3 regions of the Rahnella sp. CFA14(1/10) genome follow, and region 2 is predicted to be linked to each of the others. Evidence: riboswitches for the same ligand, from Rfam matches in the RefSeq annotation. Region 2 holds a riboswitch; each other region holds the start of a gene.

What was found. Region 2 has a riboswitch for thiamine pyrophosphate ahead of thiC (phosphomethylpyrimidine synthase ThiC). Riboswitches for the same ligand answer to the same signal wherever they lie in the genome.
Region 1: another riboswitch for thiamine pyrophosphate. It lies ahead of thiB (thiamine ABC transporter substrate binding subunit); the one in region 2 lies ahead of thiC (phosphomethylpyrimidine synthase ThiC).
Region 3: another riboswitch for thiamine pyrophosphate. It lies ahead of thiM (hydroxyethylthiazole kinase); the one in region 2 lies ahead of thiC (phosphomethylpyrimidine synthase ThiC).

The regions. Positions count from the first base shown of each region.
Region 1 covers NZ_SEWS01000005.1:121,297-126,704, forward strand. Annotated here, with positions in the region: gene thiQ (thiamine ABC transporter ATP-binding protein ThiQ) at 1-499, opposite strand, end outside; gene thiP (thiamine/thiamine pyrophosphate ABC transporter permease ThiP) at 483-2,093, opposite strand; gene thiB (thiamine ABC transporter substrate binding subunit) at 2,069-3,052, opposite strand; TPP riboswitch at 3,096-3,325, opposite strand; gene sgrR (HTH-type transcriptional regulator SgrR) at 3,366-5,027, opposite strand; gene sgrT (glucose uptake inhibitor SgrT) at 5,130-5,315, shown strand.
Region 2 covers NZ_SEWS01000020.1:6,756-12,163, forward strand. Annotated here, with positions in the region: gene hemE (uroporphyrinogen decarboxylase) at 1-399, opposite strand, end outside; gene nudC (NAD(+) diphosphatase) at 471-1,247, opposite strand; gene rsd (sigma D regulator) at 1,345-1,860, shown strand; TPP riboswitch at 1,946-2,072, shown strand; gene thiC (phosphomethylpyrimidine synthase ThiC) at 2,219-4,183, shown strand; gene thiE (thiamine phosphate synthase) at 4,180-4,833, shown strand; gene EVX52_RS24900 (HesA/MoeB/ThiF family protein) at 4,826-5,408, shown strand, end outside.
Region 3 covers NZ_SEWS01000008.1:91,886-97,293, reverse strand. Annotated here, with positions in the region: gene EVX52_RS16665 (hypothetical protein) at 1-114, shown strand, start outside; gene thiD (bifunctional hydroxymethylpyrimidine kinase/phosphomethylpyrimidine kinase) at 122-922, opposite strand; gene thiM (hydroxyethylthiazole kinase) at 909-1,727, opposite strand; TPP riboswitch at 1,762-1,860, opposite strand; gene EVX52_RS16650 (GNAT family N-acetyltransferase) at 2,026-2,448, shown strand; gene EVX52_RS16645 (DUF3313 domain-containing protein) at 2,587-3,246, shown strand; gene EVX52_RS16640 (LysR family transcriptional regulator) at 3,317-4,210, opposite strand; gene EVX52_RS16635 (NAD(P)H-dependent oxidoreductase) at 4,297-5,070, shown strand; gene guaA (glutamine-hydrolyzing GMP synthase) at 5,163-5,408, opposite strand, start outside.

The DNA.
Region 1 (5,408 bases), on a different contig from region 2:
CACTGCGCAGCGCCGGATCGAGTGCGGAAAAGGGTTCATCAAGCAGTAAAACCGGCTGGCTGCGCAGCAGACAACGCGCCAGTGCCACACGCTGACGCTGGCCGCCGGACAGCTGCGACGGCAGCCGGTCCAGACATTCGGCCAGCCCGACCTGTTGCGCGATGTTTTCAAGTTCCTGCTTCTGTTGCGCGGTCAGTTTCAGCCCCGGATGTAATCCCAGCCCCATGTTCTGACGCACCGTCAGATGCGAGAACAGGTTATTTTCCTGAAACAGCATCGACACCGGACGCCTGGCCGGAGGTGTTGTGCTGTGATCTGCGCCGTTGAGCAGGATCTTTCCGCTGACCGGTGCCAGAAAACCGGCGACCAGACTCAGCAGGGTACTTTTCCCTGCGCCGCTCGGGCCAAGGATCGCCACACGTTCACCGGCATCGATGTGTAAATCGAAGCGCATCGGCAGATGTTCGTACAAATACGTCAGTTTATTCAGCGTCAGCATGGCGGCCCGGCAGTTTCTCAATCAGAGTGAATAACAGAAAGCATAGCAGCAGTAATAACAGCGCCGTCACCGCACCATCCTGGCTGCGGTAGGAGCCGATCTGCTGATACAGATAAAACGGCAGGGTGCGGAAATTCTCATTGCCGAACAAGGCAATGACACCGAAATCCCCCAGCGAAAGCACACAGGCAAACGCCAGTGCCTGCGCAAGCGGACGTTTCAGTGCGCTGAGTTCAACCCGGCGCAGCCGATACCAGCCGTGCATATCCAGCGAAAGGCACAGCAGCGTGTAACGATCTGCCACGTCGCGCATCGGGTTATCCAGCACTTTTAACGCATAAGGTACGGCCATCAGCGCATTCGTGAGGATCACCAGCGGCCAGGGGGACTGCGGTAAACCCAGGGTATCGCCGAGCAGCAGAAAAAAGCCGGTGGCCAGCACAATACCCGGCATTGCGAGGATCAGCATACCGCTCATATCCATCGCCTGTGCCCAGCTGTTTCTCTGGCGTAAACGCAGTTCGCGGCTGCTCCACAGCAGCATCATGGTCAGCAGCACACACAATAATCCGCTGCCCAGCGCGATACGTACTGATGTCCATAATGCCTGCCAGAGTGCGGGTTGCTGCAAAACACCCACGGCTGCCCGGTTTACGCCATCAGTAATCACGGCGAGTAACGGCGGCAGGATCAGCAGCAACGCGAGGCCAATCAGCACGGCATCGGCGATGCGGCGCGGCCAGGAATCGTCGGGATTACGCCAGCGCTGAGAATGCGTTTGCCCGACCGGCAACGCCTGACTGAGTTTCTGACTGAGCAATACCAGGGCCAGACAACAAAATAGCTGGATCAGCGCCAGGCTAGCCGCGCGGCTTAAATCGTAGTCGTAGCTCAGCGCCTGATAAATGGCGAGTTCAATGGTCGTCGCCTGCGGACCGCCGCCCAGGGAAAGGACGGTGGCGAAGCTGGCGAAACACAGCATAAAAATTAAGGCGGCAGCGGGGAAAATCTGCCGGCGCAACGCGGGCCATTCCACGAAGCGGAATTGCTGCCAGACATTCATGCCCAGTTGGGCGGCCAGCTGGCGCTGTTCAACAGCGATATTTTCCAGTGCCTGCACTAAAAGACGGGTCGCCAGCGGCAGATTGAAAAACACGTGCGCCAGCAAAATCCCCTGTAATCCATAGGGCGAGAAATGATAATCCATGCCCAGCCAGCCGCAAATCTGCGCCAGCCAGCCCTGCCTGCCGTAGACACTGAGAATGCCAAACACCGCCACCAAAACTGGCAATACCAGCGTCATCGCGCATAAGCGCAATAACAGCTGGCGGCCGGGAAAACGGCGACGGAACAACGTGCGGGCCAGCAAAATGGCCGGCAGCACTGAGCATAGCGCTGAAAGCAGCGCCTGCCAGAAGGTAAAGCGGATCACGTGCCAGAGATAAGGATCCTGCCAGAGGGCGGGGCCGCTCATCTGTGGCGCATGACGCCACAGAGAGCCTAAGGCCAGTGCGGCCACCAGCAACATAGCCAGCGACGCGATGACCCCCGGCCACAGCCAGCGCGGGATCAACGGCTGACGGCGTTCTGCCATGCCTGAATCCACTGGCTGCGGTGAGTGGCGACATCCTGTGCGCTGTATTGCAGGGATTTCGCTGGCACGGTCAGCTGTTTAAAGGCGTCAGGCAACGGCGTATTCACGACCGGATACATCCAGTTGCCGGTCGGGATCACTTTCTGGAAATCTTCCGTGGTGACGAACTTCATGAACTGTTCAGCCAGTTTCGGTTGCCTGCTGTTTGCCAGCTGCCCTGCAACTTCAACCTGCATATAATGACCTTCAGTGAAGTCCGCTGCGGCGTAGTTATCTTTCTTCTCTTCAACAATATGGTATGCCGGAGAGGTGGTGTAGCTCAGTACCAGATCGCTTTCGCCTTTGAGGAATAAACCGTAAGCCTCGCTCCAGCCTTTGGTGACGGTAACGGTTTTCTTCGCCAGTTTTTGCCAGGCTAGCGGGGCTTTGTCGCCATAAACTTTTTGCATCCACAGCATCAGGCCCAGACCCGGCGTGCTGGTGCGCGGATCCTCATAAATAACTTTCCATTTCTGGTCGCTGTTAATCAGCTCATCAAGGCTTTTTGGCGGGTTCTTGAGTTTATTTTTGTCATAGACGAACGCGAAATAGCCGTAATCGTAAGGCACGAACGTGCTGTCATTCCAGCCACCCGGCACTGTCAGTGTGGCGCTGGTTTTCGGCGCTTTGGCAAATAAACCGGTTTGTTCTGCCGCCTGCAGCAGGTTGTTATCCAGACCGAGGACGACATCAGCTTTGCTGTTTTTACCTTCCATCCGCAGACGGTTCAGCAAAGATACGCCATCTTCCAGCGCCACGTATTTCAGTTCACAGCCGCATTGCGCCTCAAAGGCCTTTTTAATGGCCGGACCGGGGCCCCAGTCGGCAGAGAAAGAATCGTAGGTGTATACCGTCAGAACAGGTTTTGCAGCCAATGCAGGTGCAGAAAGTAACAGCAGGCAGGACAATAATTTTTTCAACTTTGCGCTCCAAAAAAATGAAAGGGCAAAGGATTTTGAGTGAGCATCGCGCAGTCTCAAATCCCTCCGCCGGTATCAACCGGATCAGGTTCGACGGGTCTATATCTCAGCCAAACTTGCTGCGCAGGTGTTGATCCGGCGTCGGGCAGTGCTCGAAATGCTCACGTACTTTGTGTACGCTCTGCTTTCTCCGCGCTGGCCTTCACCGGCTGAACACTTGCTCGCGGCGTTTACATCGCTGCTTTAACAAGTCGGGCACCCCGTTGAGAACGGATGTCATTCTAGTGATTAACGGCGCGATGCGATAGTCCGATTAACTGTCAGGTGGCGCAAACCAGGCGGATTTAAAGTCGAACCAGCCGAGGGTATTCATGCGCACGCCGCGCATACTGCGTTGACCCTGCAATACCAGCCAGTGATGGAACAGCGGGTGGATCTGATGGCTGACCGTCTGTTTCTGACTCCATGTCGCCATCGATAAGTTCCCTGCGTGCCACTGCGCGGCATCGTCGTTCATCTCTTCGCTGAAGCAATGCCTGGCCAGTGGCAATTCGTAGAAATGCGCGAATAATGAAAACTCCAGCGGCAGGGTGAAGTTGGCACTGCCGAGCCATACATCACTTTTAGCGTCGCCGCGGTGCCAGACTGCGTAATCCACTACCTGAGTAATCAGTTCGATACCTTCAGCCACCAGCAGCGGTTTCAGCGCATTACAAATGGCCTGATGTTCGGAGTGCTCGCCGTAAAATGTCAGTGTTATCTGCGTCAGATTTTGCGGTCTGGGCGGACGCGGCTGCGGCGCTTTATGATGCCATCGCGGCAAAAGGCCGTACGCCGGGGACCAGTAGCGCTGATAAATGGGTTCCGCATTATTCAGCAGAGCGATGGGATTGAGTAAATCGCACAACCACTGGCGTGTTTCTTCTGATTGTCCGACCGGTGAGCGCTGGTCAAAAAGCAGGAAATAGCAGCCTTCTTCAAGGCGGCTTTCCAGCTCGCTTTTGCCGGATTCATCGGCCTGAAGCTGCACGCCGGAATGCACCAGCTCTTCACTCAGTTCCGGTAGTACCCAGATATTCACTTCATCAATAAGCGCCCGGAAGCCAAAATAATCGTCAAAGGCGCGGATGCGCAGCTGCGTTTTAATATTACGTACCACGGCGTAAGGACCGGTGCCGACCGGATGGCGGGCAAAATCAGGCAGGGACTGCCATTCCTGTGGCAGGATCATGGCGTGGATATTGCCGAACAGCCATGGCAGCCAGCGATCGGGTTCATTCAGATGGATATCGATGACATTCGGCGTGGGCGTTGTGACCGACTTCAGGTTGCTGAACAACGGATGCGATTTCAGGCGCATAAAAGTAGTGATGATATCCGCCATCCCGAGTTCACGGCCGTGATGAAAATGAATGGCGGGACGCAGATAAAACCGCCAGTGTAGCGGAGAAACTTTCTGCCAGTGATGGGCTAAATCGCCTTCTGCTTCCCCATTTTCCTCATTTATGCGTGTCAGACCGCTGAAGATCTGTCTGGCAATATGGGTTTCTGAACGGCGCAACATAGTGCCGGGCAGCAGGTTAATCAGCGGACGGTAATACAACACGCGCAGGATATGTTTGCCCTGGCGAAAACTGCGTCCGAGCTGTGACAGCAGCATCTGACGCACCCTCGTTTTGTCGCCGACCAGTTGCACCAGTTGATCAATGCTATCTTGTTCCAGCAACTCCTCGGCGCGCTGTTGCTGGAGTGCCAGCCCGGTATACAAAAAACGCAGGGTAGATCGTTTGCCGCGTCCGGCTTCAGCATCCCACGTCAGCCAGCCCCGTTGCTGCATGGTGCTGAGCAACGATCGCATATGTCTGCGCGAGCAGTTCAGAACCTCAGACAACGCCTGTAAGGTAGTTTCGGTGTCTTCACCGTGACAACTTTGCCACAAGCGGATGAATTGTTGTTGCAAACGGGACGAGGGCATAAAAGAGGAACTCCGTGAGCGATTTTCATCAATTTATCTTTCCCCATATTACTCCGATACTGTTTCTCAACCAAAGCCTGTTGTGAATGACCGGAGGTCAGCATGAAACGCCAGTTAACTGCCCGTTTTTATCAGTTTTACTTCAAGGCCATCAGACAAGGCGCGGAGAAAAACCGTGCTGACTGGCTGTCATGGGTGCCGGTGCAGTACCGGATGGATATTCTGGCGCGGCTGACGCAGTGGGATATGGATTCCATGAATGACGAGGAATACCGTCAGCGGATGTAAACCCCCGTATCACAACGGCAACCGAATCCGATTTTCTGAGTAATGGTGTATTGTCACCAGCCAGTGAGGTAACTCACTGGTTTTTTTATGCAC
Region 2 (5,408 bases):
CTTACGGATAGTACGCACGGCGTTCATGACATACCCAAGCTCCATTTCAGGATCCGGAACCGGCAGTTTTTCGACATCGGCACGGTTCGTTAATGGCGAAGAAAAACGCGGCCCTTCACCGGCTTCAAAATACAGCCCAAGCCCCATCGCATCAGGAATGGTCAGGATGTCGGAGAATAGGATCGCCGCATCCAGCGGATAGCGACGAAGCGGCTGCAAAGTCACTTCACAGGCCAGCTCGGCATTCTTGCACAGCGACATAAAATCACCGGCTTCAGCGCGGGTTTCTTTGTACTCCGGCAAATAACGGCCTGCCTGACGCATCATCCAGACCGGTGTAATGTCCACTGGCTGACGTAACAAAGCACGCAGGTAACGGTCGTTTTTCAACTCATTCATTCTTGCTCTTTCCTTCAGTATTCGGGCCGCCCGACAATCGTCTCACAGTATTCTATCACGTAAAACCGCCTCTACTCTTCGTGTTCAGCACGACAAAGAGCCACGGTGTCTTCAATAAGACGGCGCGCGATCGTCCCTGGCGGTGGCAACTGCGGTAATGCATCAAAGCGATACCAGTTCGCGTTAAGCAACTCTTTCGGGTCATGCTGAATGTCGCCACTGTCATAATCCGCCATAAATGCCATCATCAGCGAATTGGGGAACGGCCAGGGCTGAGAACTGACATAACGGACGTTTTTCACACGAATATTACTTTCTTCCAGGACTTCGCGTGCCACGGTTTCCTCCAGGGTTTCTCCGACCTCAACAAAACCCGCCAGAACCGTGTGAATGCCATTACGATGCCGGACATGCTGTGCCAGCAAAATCTCATCACCCTTACGGATGGCGACAATAATGCAGGGTGCAATCTGCGGATAATAGCGTTCGCGGCAGTGCCCGCAGAGTGCAGCCCACTCGGTTTTGCTGACATGCATTGCATGCCCGCAGTAGCCACAGAACTGATGAGATCGATAAAATTCAGACAGCTGTACACCGCGCCCGACCAACTGGAATAATCCACGATCCTGATCCAGCAACTGACGGGCGGAAAACATATGGTTTGGCATCGCCTGACGAATCAGCCAGACAGGTTCACCCTGCCATTCGCCGATCTGTCGCGCCGTTTTACCGGTCAGAGAAAATTGTGTGGCGCTGCCAAATGGCAGTTCGCCCTCAGGCAGCCATAGCTTGCCGTCCTGGCTGATGACCCACCAGCCATTGTGTTGCTCGGTAATCTGTAATTCCATAATTGTTGTTGCATAACCTCATCGGGACTGACAATCTGAGGGGATATTCACCTGTTAGTAACTTTTAGTTACGTCTTTATCGCTCACGGAGTCAACCATGCTAAATCGTCTGGAAAGACTGACCCAACGCGTTGGTGGCAATAATGCGTTAGTGGATCAATGGCTGCACGCACGCAAAGAGCTGCTGGTTTCGTACTGCACTTTGGTCGGCCTCAAGCCCAATAAAGAAAAACATACCCCTCTCAATGAAAAAGCGCTGGATAACTTTTGCCATAACCTGGTGGACTATCTGTCTGCCGGTCATTTCCATCTGTATCAGCGGATCATTGATGAAGTTGAAGGTGCGAATAGCCCGATAAAATTGCAGGCTGCAAAAATCTATCCTGCACTGGAACTGAATACTGAAACTATCATGGCTTTCCATGATAGTTACACTGAAAATGATATTGATGATGACAATGCTTTCGCATTTCATTATGCATTATCCGATATAGGTGAAGCGTTAGATGCGCGTTTTCAGCTGGAAGATCAATTAATTATTCTCGCTTTTAATCGCAGCAGTCAGGCAGTAAAGCCACCTGAAAATGAAGAACATCTCGCCAGACCGGTTTAAGACTTTGCCCTACTAAAATCCGGCTAAGATTTGTGATTTTAGTAATAGTTTTAGTTGTAGTTTCAAAAAACGCCTCCTATATTGAGGCTTCTTGTCGGAGTGCCTAGCGCATAATTTTCTCGCGAAGATTACGCCAGGCTGAGACCGTTAATTCGGGATCCGCGGAACCTGATCGGGTTAGTACCCGCGAAGGGAACAAGAGTAATGTTATGCGTTCAGCGTAATCTGGCATCTGCCTGCATCAGGCCGCCTGCGCTCCATCGCCCATTTTTACTCCTGCCGTAAACCTCCAGACAAGCAATTTTCCATCACGTTTTTGCCACGTTTTTACTACGCAAAACAACACAAGGAATTTGCTATGTCGAGTACTCAAAAAACTGTTGTTTCTACAAAGACACCTTCAAACCGCCGTGAACAACGGGCGCAGGCGCAGTCGTTTATCGACAGTCTGCAGGGTGAAGCTTTTCCCAATTCCCGCCGTATTTATCTTGAAACTGACCGCCATGATATCCGCGTACCGATGCGTGAAATCCAGCTCAGCCCGACGCTGGTCGGCGGCGGCAAAGACAATCCACAATTCGAAGAAAATGAAGCGATTCCTGTTTATGATACCGCCGGGCCTTACGGCGATCCGTCGGCAGTTATCGACGTGCATACCGGCCTGGAAAAATTACGCGCCCGCTGGATAAACGCGCGGGCGGACACGGAGGAACTCCCGCAGGTCAGTTCCGGTTTTACCCAGCAGCGACTGGCGGATGAAGGGCTGGACCACCTCCGCTTCGAACACCTGCCCCGCCCGCGCAAAGCCATTGCGGGTAAAAATGTCACACAACTGCATTACGCCCGCAAAGGCATCATCACGCCTGAGATGGAGTTTATCGCCGTTCGCGAAAATATGGGGCGTGAACGCATCCGCGGTGACGTTCTGCGTCAGCAACATCCCGGCGAAAGCTTCGGTGCGCATCTGCCCGCCAATATCACCGCAGAGTTTGTAAGACAGGAAGTCGCTGCCGGTCGCGCGATTATTCCCGCCAATATTAACCATCCTGAATCAGAGCCGATGATCATCGGACGCAATTTCCTGGTGAAAGTGAACGCCAACATCGGCAACTCGGCGGTGACGTCTTCTATCGAAGAAGAAGTCGAGAAACTGGTATGGTCGACACGCTGGGGCGCGGATACCGTGATGGATCTCTCCACCGGCCGTTATATACATGAAACCCGTGAGTGGATCCTGCGTAACAGTCCGGTACCTATTGGTACCGTGCCGATTTATCAGGCACTGGAAAAAGTCAACGGCGTGGCCGAAGACCTGAACTGGGAAATGTTTCGCGATACGTTGCTGGAACAGGCCGAACAAGGTGTCGATTACTTCACCATACACGCTGGGGTATTGCTGCGTTACGTGCCGATGACCGCCAAACGCCTGACCGGGATTGTGTCCCGCGGCGGTTCGATCATGGCGAAATGGTGCCTTTCACATCATCAAGAAAGTTTCCTGTATGAGCATTTCCGCGAAATTTGCGAAATCTGTGCCGCCTATGATGTCTCGCTGTCACTGGGCGACGGCCTGCGGCCTGGCTCCATTCAGGATGCCAACGACGAAGCGCAATTTGCCGAATTACGTACATTAGGTGAACTGACCAAAATCGCCTGGGAATATGATGTTCAGGTCATGATCGAAGGACCGGGACATGTGCCGATGCAGATGATCCGCCGCAATATGACCGAAGAACTCGAACATTGCCACGAAGCGCCCTTCTATACCCTCGGCCCGCTGACTACCGATATCGCGCCGGGTTATGACCATTTCACGTCCGGTATTGGTGCCGCAATGATTGGCTGGTTCGGTTGCGCCATGCTCTGTTATGTCACGCCAAAAGAGCATCTCGGCCTGCCTAACAAAGAAGACGTTAAGCAGGGTCTCATCACCTACAAAATCGCAGCACATGCCGCCGATTTAGCGAAAGGACATCCCGGCGCCCAAATCCGTGACAACGCTATGTCAAAAGCACGGTTCGAATTCCGCTGGGAAGACCAGTTTAATCTGGCTCTCGATCCGGCAACGGCTCGTGCCTATCACGATGAAACGCTGCCTCAGGAATCCGGCAAAGTGGCACACTTTTGCTCAATGTGCGGTCCGAAATTCTGCTCCATGAAAATCACTCAGGAAGTGCGCGATTATGCCGCCGCACTGGAAGCCAAAGCCCAGCCGGTTGAAGTTATTGAATCCGGTATGGCACAGATGTCTGCCGAATTCCGTTCACGCGGCAGCGAGCTTTATCATCCGGCCGACAATCTCAGCACGGAGAACAACCAATGAATCAGTCCGCTCAACCCTTTCCTGCCGTTCCGTTCCACCTTGGTTTATATCCGGTCGTGGATACCGTGGACTGGATTGCCCGCCTGCTGGATGCGGGCGTTAAAACGTTGCAATTACGTGTGAAAGATTTGTCTGATGAGGACGTCGAGCCAGCAATTATTGATGCAATTGCGCTGGGCAAAAAATATCAGGCACGGTTATTTATCAATGATTACTGGCGCCTGGCGATAAAGCATCAGGCTTATGGTGTGCATTTAGGTCAGGAAGATCTGGATACTGCCGATCTTGAGGCAATCCGTCAGGCTGGTTTACGGCTGGGCGTATCCACACATGATGATACTGAAATGGCACGCGCTGTCGCCGTGAAACCTTCTTACATCGCCCTCGGTCATATCTTCCCGACGCAGACCAAAGATATGCCGTCGGCGCCACAAGGACTGAAAGAACTCGCCCGACACATCAGGCAACTCAACGGCAGCTTCCCGACGGTGGCCATCGGCGGGATCAGCATTGAACGTGCTCCGTCGGTTCTCGATTGCGGCGTCGGCAGCATCGCCGTCGTCAGCGCCATTACGCAGGCAGCAGACTGGCGGACAGCCACCGCAGAATTACTGGCTTTATGCGCCAGTAAGGTGCCGGAAGATGCTTAACGATGCGGCTTTTATGCGCTACAGCCGTCAGCTGATGCTGGAGGAGTTCGGTCCGCAGGCACAGGAAAAGCTACAGGCGGCGAAAGTCCTGATTGTCGGGCTAGGCGGACTGGGATCGCCGGCAGCCTTATATCTGGCAGCGGCAGGCGTAGGTACGCTGGTTCTGGCCGATGACGATCAATTACACATCACCAATCTTCAACGACAGATACTCTACCGCACCGCAGATCTCGATCAGCCCAAAGCGGTTCTGGCAAAACGTGAATTACTGCGTCTGAATCCGCTTTGCGAAGCCGTGGCCATCACGGAGCGTCTGACAGGCGAAGCGTTGATCCGTGCCGTGTCAGACACCGATATCGTTTTAGATTGCAGCGATAACATGGAAACCCGGCACGCGGTTAATAAAGCCTGCGTAGAGGCTGAAAAAACCTTGATCAGCGGTAGCGCCGTCGGATTCAGCGGACAGCTTCTGGTGCTAGAAGCACCTTATGTACACGGTTGTTACGCCTGTTTGTATCCGGATCAGGAAACCGTACAGCGCAATTGCCGAACATCAGGTGTGCTCGGCCCGGTCG
Region 3 (5,408 bases), on a different contig from region 2:
AAAGAAGAAAAATTCTATCCGCTGAACCCGTTTGATGCCGTGCATTTGCAACAGGCACTGACGAAATTCCGTCAGGCTGAACAGGCGCTGAGTGAAACCCTGCGCCTCGCATAATCTGTGGTTACCACCAGCGGTGGAAATGATGTACCGGCCCGATGCCGTGACCGACGTCAAGTGAATCGGCCTGCATCAGCGCCTGCTGTAAATAGTCTTTGGCTTCACGCACAGTACCGGCCCAGTGTTGATGACGCGGACGTAAAGCGGCCAGCGCGGCCGACAGCGTACAACCTGTGCCGTGAGTATGTCGGGTATTCACGCGCGGCGCAGTAAACCGCTCGCGGGAACCCGGTGTAAACAGCCAGTCAGGGCTTTCCTCATCGCTCAGATGCCCCCCTTTCATCAGCACTGCGCCACATCCCATCGCCAGCAGTGCTTCTCCCTGCTCACGCATTTCGGTTTCGTTCACTGCGACCGCACATTCCAGTAACGCCGCCGCTTCCGGCAGGTTTGGCGTAATCATCGAAGCCTGCGGGATCAGCAAACGGCGCACCGCATCAACGGCTTCCGGCAGCAGCAAAGGATCGCCACTTTTCGCCAGCATCACGGTATCCAGCACCACAAACGGTGGCTGATAATGCCGGATCCGCTCCGCCACCGCTTCCACAATCTGGCTGTTTGCCAGCATGCCAATTTTGGTACTGTCGATCCGCACATCGCTCAGTACGGAATCAAGCTGTGCTGAAACAAACCCTGGCTCAATGTTATAGACCGATTGCACACCACGGGTATTTTGGGCTACCAGCGCGGTGATCACACTGGTACCGTACGCGCCAAGCGCCGAAAAGGTTTTTAAATCCGCCTGGATCCCTGCCCCGCCACTCGGATCAGTGCCTGCAATCGTCAGTGCATTAATACGTTTCATTGTCTGCCTCGCCGTTCAGCCATTCTTCGCCCATTAAATACAGATTATCGAGGAATTCAGGCGTGAAACTGCCCGGCCCTTTCACGGCCATACAGGCGCGTTCGCCCGCGCAGGACATCACCCGGCAGGCGGCGGCCACGTTATCCAGACGATCGCCCGGCAAAGCCGCAAAGGCGGCTACTACTGCGGATAGTGCGCATCCTGTTCCCACCACTCGGGTCATCATCGGGTGCCCGCCAGCCACAGCCCAACTGCGCTGGCCGTCGGTGACATAATCGGTTTCACCGGTGACAGCCACGACTGCGCCGGTCTCACGCGCCAGTTGCTGTGCGGCAGGTAAAGCAGAAAAGGAATCATCGCCGCTGTCAACGCCGCGCCCGGACGCACTGACGCCGCTGAGGGCCAGGATTTCGGAGGCATTGCCGCGGATTGCTGCGGGTTTAAGTGTGATGAGTTCACGACAGAATTCTGTACGCCAGTTCAGGCCGCCGACGGCAACCGGATCCAGCACCCAGGGCTTTCCGGCCTGACTGCCTGCCTGAATGGCTGCCAGCATTGCCTGCGCATGGGGATGTGTCAGCGTACCGACATTGACCAGCAGGGCATCGGCGATGGCACTAAATTGTGCCGCTTCGGCGGGATCAACCACCATCGCAGGAGACGCGCCCAGCGCCAGCAGGACGTTGGCGGTAAAAGATTGCACCACGTCATTGGTCAGGCAGTGAACCAGCGGCGCAGCAAAGCGAAGTTGTTTCAGAGAAGTGGCGGCTAAAGCGCCGGGAATGTAGGTAGGTCGGGTATTCATAAGTCTCCCTACCGGCGCTCAAGAAGGCGGTATCAGGAGAGATACCTGACTTCCCTACGCTGGCATAATCCAGATCAGGTAATACGGGTAAAATCTCAGCCCTGCTTTGCAGCGGGCACCCCGAGTCAAGGGAGCATTATTGGCGGCGGAGGTCAGAAGATCAATCAGCAAATGCGTTAAAAAACCAATCAGTGAAGCTTATTGAACTCATTCCGCTTCACTGGCAGTATCTGGGCACAGACCTGAATAACATACGTTGATGAAAAACTTCCTCAGGAGTCAATGCTTGCCCTCAACAATGACTGTACGCCCTTATCAAGAAGCAGACCGCCCGTTTTTACGTACGCTCTATCTGGCCTCGCGCAAGCACACCTGGACATGGCTGGAAGACGATTTTCAGCTGGAAGATTTTGACCGGGCAGTGCTCGGCGAGACAATACTGGTCGCAGAACGTGACGGACATTTACTGGGATTCGCCTCAATTTTCACTCAGGAAAATTTTTTGCATAACCTGTTTGTTGATCCGCAGTATCAGGGAACCGGTGCAGGTTCGGCATTGCTTCACGCTGCTGAAGAAACCTTTACCCGTCAGGGATCGCTGAAATGTTTAGCCAAGAGTAAAAATGCCGTCGCTTTTTATCTGTCAAAAGGCTGGACCATCATCTCTGCGGGGGACAGCCCAAAAGGTGAATACTATTTATTTCATTCACCAAAGAAATAATTGAGAAGAAAATGATTACCCCGAAAAACCTTATTTTCGTGGTTCTGACGAATATCATTTTTTCTTTGTCGTTAAGAGGTTAAATTCCGCAGCAGTGCTATACATACGATGGCTTCCTTAAAAATTTCGAGGGTATGAATGAAAACAATGAAACTGATGCAGATTGCTGCAGTGACCGGTGCGCTGTTCCTGGCCGGTTGTACCAGCCATATTACCCAGACAGAAAAATACTCCGGTTTTTTAGGTGATTATTCCGGTCTGAAGGAAGTCAAAACTGCATCAGGTAATCCGGTGCTGCGCTGGATAGATCCTGCTTTCAAAAAAGCCAATTATTCTTATATCAAATACGAACCGATTAAATTCTATCCGGAACCTCAGCCAACGGAACAAATCGACAAAGCTACCTTGCAGGGGGTGCTGGATTACGCCAACAGCCGCATGAAACCGGCACTGGCAGAGCGCATGCCACTGACAGATCACGCAGGGCCGCGCACACTGATTTTCAAAGGTGCGATCACCGGTGTGAACACCTCGGCAGAGGGTTTGCAGTTCTATGAAGTCATCCCGGTCGCGCTGGTTATTGCGGGTACTGAAACCGCCACAGGCCATCGTACGCGTGATACTGAAGTTTACTTTGAAGGTGAGCTGATCGATGCCAGCACCGGCAAACCGGTGATTAAAGTCGTGCGTAAAGGCTTCGGTAAGCAGGTTGCCAACGATACTCAGAAAGTCACTGCTAACGATTTAAAAGTTGTAGTAGACAGCCTGGCGAACGATACCAAGCTGTTCAAAGAATAACTCCCGAAACAGCATAACAATGAGGGCAGCCAGAGGGCTGCCTTTTTTGTTTACCGGGAATGATAAACCTTCAGACTGAATCAGCGATAAATTCCCGTAACCACTGATGTGCCGGGTCACGGTGCGCACGTTCATGCCACACCATAAACATGTCAAAACCCGGTACATCAAGCGGGGCTTCGGTTATCTGCAAAGCAGGATTTCCCCGCACTAAACGTTCGGGCAACATCGCCACCAGATCCGTGGTCATCAGCACCTGAAGCACAAACAGGAAATGCGGTACTGACAAGACCACACGCCGCGTTAAACCCGCCGCCGCCAGCGCGGTGTCGGTATACCCATAAAATCCGCCGCCGTCGGGTGAAACCATCACATGCTCCAGCCCGCAGAACTCTGTCAGCGTCACCGGCCCGTTGACGGACGGATGCCCTTTCCGGCTGACCAGCACATAGCGCTCGGCAAACAGGAATCTGCTGTGCAGCCCGTTTATTACCGCATCAGAGGTATGAAACGCCAGGTCCAGTTCACCCTGCTCCATTTTGTGGATAATCCGCGCAGGTGATGTTTCAAAAATAGACAGCCGCGCGGAAGGTGCGGCCATACGCAATGCCCGTAAGGCCGGTAAAACGATAGTGGATTCGCCGTAATCCGCGGCACCCAGAGTCCAGGTAGGGTTCGCCTTTGACGGGTCAAAAACCTCTCCGGCAATGATCGCATTTTCCAGCGCGGCAAGGGCCTGCCGCAGCGGTTCCCGCAATTCGTCCGCACGCGCCGTCGGACGCATTCCCCGCGGCCCCGGCAGCAGCAACGGATCATCAAAAAATTGACGCAACTTAGCGAGCTGAACGCTGACCGAAGGTTGCGAAAGGTTACGGCGCTGCGCAGTTCGCGTGACATTTTGTTCAGCCAGCAAAACATCCAGCGTCAGCAACAAATTGAGATCCAGACGACCGAAATTACTCATCGCTATACCTGCTATATGATCAATTCATTTCAACTATACCTGACGACAACCTACTCTGCCTTTATCCCATTAACGGAGGTTTCGTCATGAATGTATTGATCGTCTATGCTCACCCTGAATCACACTCGCTGAACGGCTCGCTGAAAGATTTTGCGGTCAGCCATTTGCAGGCCGCCGGGCACAATGTGCAGATTTCGGATTTGTATGCCATGCAATGGAAAGCCGTGCTGGATGCAGGAGATAACACCGAACCGTCGCCGGGGCCTTTTCACCCTTCGCAGGATTCTCAGCGCGCTTACAAAAATGGCACGCAAAGCGATGACATCGCCGCCGAGCAGGAAAAATTACAGTGGGCGGATACCGTGATTTTCCAGTTCCCGCTGTGGTGGTTTTCAATGCCTGCCATTATGAAAGGCTGGGTTGAACGTGTTTATGCTTATGGATTTGCCTATGGTGTTGGTGAGCATTCCGACACGCACTGGGGCGACCGTTACGGGGAAGGCAAAATGGCCGGAAAACGCGCTATGCTGATGGTCACCACCGGCGGCTGGGAACCCCATTACAGCGCGCGTGGGATTAACGGCCCGATCGACGACCTGTTGTTCCCGATCCACCATGGCATGCTGCATTATCCGGGCTTTACCGTGCTGCCGCCACTGGTGTTCTACCGCACCGGACGCATGGATGAGACCCGCTACGCGCAAATTTGCGGGGAGATGGCTCACCGGCTGGATACAGTAGAAAGCACCACGCCAATTTCATTTCGCCAGCAGAATGGCGGCGATTACGCTATTCCGTCACTGATATTGAAACCGGACATTGCGCCGGGGAAAAGCGGGTTTGCAGCGCATCTGAAATAATCCCCTGAGAGCATGCCAGGCATAAAAAACGCCAGTGGATCTTACGATCGCACTGGCGTTTTTACGGGCGTTCAGCCTTTATTTTTGCTAAATCATTCCCACTCAATCGTTGCCGGTGGCTTGCCCGAGATGTCATAAACAACGCGGGAGATGCCGTCGACTTCGTTGATGATGCGGTTGGAGCAGCGGCCGAGGAAATCATACGGCAGGTGCGCCCAGTGCGCGGTCATGAAGTCGATGGTTTCGACTGCGCGCAGAGAGACAACCCAGTCGTATTTACGGCCATCGCCCATCACGCCGACAGAGCGGACCGGCAGAAAGACCGTGAAAGCCTGGCT